One region of the Bacillus sp. z14 (2026) genome, then DNA from elsewhere that is predicted to be linked to it. Evidence: riboswitches for the same ligand, from Rfam matches in the RefSeq annotation. Region 1 holds a riboswitch; the other holds the start of a gene.
The links. A riboswitch is a leader RNA that binds a small molecule or an ion and turns the genes downstream of it on or off. The one in region 1 is predicted to bind cobalamin.
Positions count from the first base shown of each region.

Region 2: another riboswitch for cobalamin. It lies ahead of AC4G3O_RS11135 (ABC transporter substrate-binding protein); the one in region 1 lies ahead of AC4G3O_RS16190 (FecCD family ABC transporter permease).

Region 1 is NZ_JBZFQK010000005.1:217,927-221,153, forward strand. It holds gene mnmM (tRNA 5-(aminomethyl)-2-thiouridylate-methyltransferase MnmM) at 1-157, shown strand, start outside; gene AC4G3O_RS16185 (ABC transporter ATP-binding protein) at 199-990, opposite strand; gene AC4G3O_RS16190 (FecCD family ABC transporter permease) at 984-2,036, opposite strand; cobalamin riboswitch at 2,215-2,360, opposite strand; gene AC4G3O_RS16195 (LLM class flavin-dependent oxidoreductase) at 2,409-3,227, opposite strand, start outside.
Region 2 is NZ_JBZFQK010000003.1:19,913-23,139, reverse strand. It holds gene AC4G3O_RS11145 (polysaccharide deacetylase family protein) at 1-425, opposite strand, end outside; gene AC4G3O_RS11140 (DUF6509 family protein) at 576-878, shown strand; cobalamin riboswitch at 905-1,098, shown strand; gene AC4G3O_RS11135 (ABC transporter substrate-binding protein) at 1,209-2,174, shown strand; gene AC4G3O_RS11130 (TetR/AcrR family transcriptional regulator) at 2,329-2,940, shown strand; gene AC4G3O_RS11125 (acyl-CoA dehydrogenase family protein) at 2,970-3,227, shown strand, end outside.

The DNA.
Region 1 (3,227 bases):
TGTCATCTATCACGGTCATCCCGGCGGAGACATTGAACGTGACGAATTAATCAAATTCGTTACAGAGCTTCCACAGGATACGGCCCATGTGCTGGAATACCGATTTATGAATCAAAAAAACAATCCGCCATTTATTATCGCTATCGAAAAACGTTAAAAAAGTGTGAGCTTATGGATGCTCACACTTTTTATATATAATCATTTAAAGTTCTCAGGGGTAAAAAAGATCTGCGGTGTTCCCGTAATAGGATGAGGGCGACTTACCAAATCTACCTCGTATACAGATGAAAGCAATGTTTCATCATAAAGTAAATCTATTCCACCCTCCGCCACCTTCCTTCCATCCTTAAGCAAAGCACATCTATCTGCATATAAAGCTGCCATGTTTAAATCATGGAGGATGGCGACAATCGTCAGCCCATTTTGAAGCTGGAGCCTCTTTAATAAATTTAACAATTCGATTGTATGCTTTACATCCAGATGATTTGTAGGTTCATCGAGAAACAGGAGCTTTGGCTGCTGGGCCAAAGCCTTTGCTAAAAGGACACGTTGCTTTTCCCCTCCGCTTAATGACGAAAAGTATGTATACTTAAATTTCAGCGTGTTTGTCTGAGCAAGACACTCATCAACAATTGCGTAATCCTCACTACGGTAATGATTAAAAAATCCCTTCTCCTGATAAGGATACCTGCCTAATAGTACGATTTCTTCCACCGTAAAATCTATACCCACCATATGTTCCTGACTTAACACGGCAGCAATTTTAGCCAATTCTCCGGTTTTATAGGATGAGGTCCTTTTCCCATTAATGATTGAAGTCCCTTCTTTATATTCCATTTTTCCCAATATACTTTTAATCAATGTCGTCTTACCGCTTCCATTTGGACCAAGAAGAGCAAAAAATTCTCCGCTCTCAACCTTAATAGAAAAGTCCTGAAGCACTTGCTTATTTTTATGATAGCCTGCACTGAGGCTCTCTACGGTTAACATGTCAAATTCCTTCTTTTTATGCGTTCTTTAATCAGTAAGATTGTAAATACAGGTGCACCGATTAAGGCAGTAATGACACCGATTGGTAATTCCTGCGGGTTGATAATCGTACGTGCAATCAAGTCAGCCAATACGAGATATCCACCTCCAATAATCATGGATAATGGCAGTAAGTGGCGATGATCAGCACCAGCAAGAAGGCGAACAAGATGTGGAATAACCAGTCCAACAAAGCCAATAGCTCCTGATACGGCAACTGCTGCACCCGTTAATAGTCCAGCCCCGATAATAATGATTATTTTCTTTCGTTTCACATCGATACCATTATATTGAGCGGATTGATCTCCAAGAGCCATCCCATTTAGTTCACGATAATGATATAAAATTATGGAAGCTCCTATAATAAAAAAGGGAATCAATATACTGACGTGTCCCCAATTTTTCATAGCCACACTGCCCATCAGCCAGTTTAATACCTCCCTCATTTGATCTCCTGAGGATAGCGCAATGATAAGTGAGACCACAGCGCCAATGAATGAATTCATAATTATACCGGCTAAAATAATGGTCTCATTTGCATAGGTAACACTAGCTGCCTTTGTAATACCAAATACAATAAACAAGGTTATAAAACTAAACACGATTGCAACAAGCGGCAATGTGAACTGACCAAAAAGAGCAAATTCGATATTAAAGAATAGAACAATCACTGCCCCAACCGATGCACCGGAAGAAATTCCAATAGTATATGGATCAGCGAGTGGATTTTGCAAAAGCCCCTGAAAGGCAGCACCGGCAAGTGCCAGTGAGGCACCCACAAATAAAGCGATTAATACCCGGGGTAATCGTATATTCCAAATAATCATTTCTATATTTTTTGGACCGGTATAGAAGGATTCCTGGCCGGTCACGTTCTTCAAGAGAATCCCAAGAATATCTTTAAATGACATGTCCACGCTGCCTATAAACAGGCCGAGCAACGCAGCGAGCAGCAAAAACAGGATACTCCCAAAATAAATACCGGTTGTTCTATTTTTATTATTCATAACTTATACTTCAATTCCTCTTTACTCCTGGCGGCGAACCTCGGATTATTCATGCACTTTAAAACAAGATTATAAGCTACAACACATAAAAAATCCTTAGCTCAGGATGGTATTGAGCTAAGGATTCACTTTTTCACGCCTGTGAATACAATAAGCCTACTTTTCCCTCCGAAAAATAAGTACTAAAACTCTAAAAGCAGGTTTCCTGGCTTTTACTAAATCAGACTTGTGATTTAGTAAGTACAGTAGCGGGGGCTGCAACGGATTTGAACCGTTTTCCCTTTTACCCTCGTGTACCGAGGCACTTTTAAAGTGATTTATTAGATTTTATTCTTATTCTAATAGATTGATTGACTAATGGCAAATCCACTATTATTTCAACAGTTCTTTGGCAATTAATCTGAAGGAGTTTTCTTTAGCCTCGTATGAATGGGTGATTGTCACAAGCATAATTTCATCTGTAAAGAAGCGTTCACTCAGCTCTCTAATTTTTTCTCCAATCATTTTAGGAGAACCGATAATCATCTTGCTTCTGTTGTAATCAATCCGAGCTTTCTCAAACTGCGATAATGACATTTCATGAATTTCTTTTGGGTGAGGTGTTCCCTCTCTTATAATTCCCTGTGAAAGAAACAGCATCGATAAATCCAATGAACCAGCCAGATATTCTGCCTCTTCGTCCGATTCCGCACAAACTGTAAATACAGTAACCATACCTGATGGATTCTGTACTAACTCTGTAGGTCGAAATGCTTCATGGTAATGCTTCATATTTTCTTCAGCATATTCACTGTTAATAAACAAAGCAAAATTATAGGGTATACCCTTATGAGCTGCAAGAGCTGCGCTAGATGAACTAGATCCAAGCATCCACAATTCCGGCGGAGATGTAATGGTAGGTGTCGCCGATAACCCATATAGAGGATGCAATTCCGGTATTTGATCATAGAGATACCAGGATAACTCATCTACCTGGTCAGGAAAACGATGCAGTTCCTGTACTCTCCCCTCCTGCAACGCTCGCGTTGCTCTTGGCATCCCTCCAGGAGCCCTGCCGATTCCCAAATCTATTCTTCCTGGAGCTAAACCAGATAATACTCTGAAGTTTTCAGCTACTTTATAAGCACTGTAGTGAGGCAGCATAACACCGCCTGTTCCAACTCTTATTTTATCTGTTTGAGCAGCAATCCA
Region 2 (3,227 bases), on a different contig from region 1:
TTTAATTGATCCATTAAATCAGTCCCGGCATATTGTTTTGCGACATAGTTATTGGAGCCGCCGGGGAATCGTAGGATTTTCGGGCTTACGCCTACTTCCCTTTCCAAAAATTCTTCCAGTTGAGTAATGTCTTTAAAAAAAGTATCCTTGGATCGATAGATTTTGGAATAATTATGAGAATAGGAATGCAGTCCAAGAGCGTGTCCATTTTTTACGATATCTTTATATAAATACATATGTCCCGGGCTGGCTGTTCCCGTTACAAAAAAGGTTGCCTTAACATCCTGAACTTTGAGGATATCGAGGATTTCCTGTGTGATGTTTGAGGGACCATCATCAAAACTGAGGTAGGCTGTCTTTGCAAATGTTTCAGATGGAATAAGAAGCTGGATAATGAGCAATGTGAGAACAGATAGAGTACGCATAATAAACTCCTATGGATTAAGTGATTTTAATATAGTTTTTGATTCTTGTTAAAAAATATTCCTAAACGGAGTTGAATAATTGGGTAAAATGTTTAATAAAGAGATTGAACATGTATAATAGACATAAGCATTTTAGAAAGGTTGATAAAGATGATCGAGATACAAAGTTATACAGTTGAGAAACTGGAAGACCCGTTTGGTATCCTTTCTGGAGAAAGGTTCGAATATGTACTGGAGATTTCCGTTCCCGAGGAAGATGAACTATATACCGATAAGGGTCTTCTGTTGCGTGTTATATATGTAATGGATGAAAATCAGGACCAAATTTCAAAATATGAGTTTATAGAAAGTGAAACACAAAGTATTTTGGATTTTGAGCTTGAGGAAGATGAATTATCGATGGTTTTACAATTTTGCAGGGAACATACTGATGTTGAATATGAAGAAGAATGAAGATAGCTGATTATATAAAAAATATAAATATTGAATAGTGTAAGAGTGCCTTATTTATTAGGATAATAGGGAAACCGGTGCAAATCCGGTGCAGCCCCCGCTACTGTATACGCGGATGAAATGATTTGTAAACCACCGGCTCTTTGTTTAGAGCATGGGAAGGTAAATCAGAGTAAATTGATGCGTCAGCCAGGAGACCTGCTCTTTCTTTTGTATGTACTATTTTTCGGAGGGAAAAGTAGGCGTCCAATCCTGTTATTTTAATGTGGATTTTCGCCTTAGCTTTTTTCGAGCTAAGGCTTTTTTATTATGTTGGAAAGGGGAATAACTATGCTAAAAAAGCAAAACTATTTATTTTTATTTATGCTAATGCTTACGCTATCTATGTTAATGTTTGGGTGTTCGTCAACTGAAGATGACTCAAACCAGAAGAAAGAGGTTTCTGAATCAACGTCCACAGCCTTTCCTGTTGAGGTAAGGGATGGATCCGGAGAAAGCATCAAGATTGAGGAAAAGCCGGACACGATCGTATCCTTGCTGCCAAGCAATACTGAAACGGCCTATGCACTAGGTCTTGGAGAGAAAATCATTGGTGTATCAGATTATTGTAATTTTCCTACAGAAGCTGCTGACAAACCTAAGGTCGGCGGGTTAGAAATCAATATTGAAAAAGTGTTGGAATTAAATCCGGATCTTTTATTGCTTTCTGCCAGTCATTTTAATAATGCTAAGGATACCATTAAACAATTCCAGACAGCTGGTATTGATGTTATTATCGTACCTGACGCCAATTCGTTTGATGGTGCATATGGAACAATTGAATTGATTGCTAAAGCAACCGGAACATCAGACAAAGCTGATGAAATTATTTCGGATATGAAAAAAGAAGTAGCAGAAATTAAAGAGAAAGCAAGTGCTATAAAAGATAAGAAGAAGGTTTGGATTGAAGTATCTTCCTCACCGGATTTATATACAGCGGCTAACGGAACCTATATAGACGAAATGCTTGATATCATTCAGGCAGAGAATATTGCCGCTGATCAAGAGGGTTGGGTAACAATGAATGAAGAACAAGTCATTGATCGCAATCCTGATGTTATTCTTACTACATATGGCTATTATATTGAAAATCCAGAAGAAAAGGTATATGGAAGAAAAGCTTGGTCCGAGGTACCTGCCGTTCAAAATAAGCAGGTTTATGATGTAGATAATGACACAGTGTCAAGACCGGGACCACGTTTAACAGAAGGCTTGCAATTGATAGCTGAAAAAATCTATCCTGAAATATTTAAATAAACATTTTCATTTAAGAGCCGTGCCCATTTTACTTTGGGAGGCTCTTTTTTTGTCGAAGAAAATAAATTAAATTTTCTAACAATTTTGTTGAAATTTCCCTTTTGAGTAGGTATGATGATACCAATACGTATTCGTACTCACACATGGGATTGGAATGATAAGAATGTTATATGTAAATGACCTGCCGACCGAAGCAAGAGATAAAATGCTATATGCAGCCCTCCAATTATTCACTACAAGAGGTTACAAGAATACATCAGTTCTGGACATAGTTGAGTATGCACATGTCTCGAAAACAACGTTCTACCAACAATTCGGCAATAAAGAGACTTTGATTGTTGCACTTTGTGAAAGTTTGATTGGAGAAGTTGCAGAAGAGATTAAGCTTGCAGCTTTACGGGAACCACGCATTGGTTATAAAGCATATGCCGGAATTCTTCGCTATTTGGAAATTTGCTTTTCCAATAAGGCTGTTGCCAATTTTATTTTACTCGAATCAGTCGGAGTTTCTTTCGAAGTAGAACTGGTCAGACGAGAAGCACTTAAAAGTTTCGCAGATCTTATCTTTTTTTTTGCTTACCAGGAGTTTCCGGAGAATGTGAATGAACAGGAAGTTAGGATCATCTCTCAGGCAATGGTTGGAGCAATCAATGAGGTCGTCATTCAAAAATTCCGGGAACCAAATCACCAAAAGACAGATGTAGAATATCTTGCTAGATTATTAAACCGATTGGTCATGCGCTCATTTAGCAGTCTCTCAAATTAATAAACTATTGATATGAAGGAGGGAGAAAGTTGGTTTCTTTTTTACCAAGTGAGGAAGAAAAGGCATTTGTTGATGTAGCTAAGGATTTTGCGATTCAAAAGATTCGTCCCTATGCCAGGCAAACGGAAAAGAATCAGGGGGTAAGTGAGGACGTGGTCAGAAAGTTGAGTGACCTTGGATTATTAAATCTGGAACTGCCTGAATCATTCGGTGGCCTGGAATTGCCGCTCGTTTCCCAGGTACAGATTGTTGAGGCGCTTGCTTATGGTGACCTTGATACTATTCAG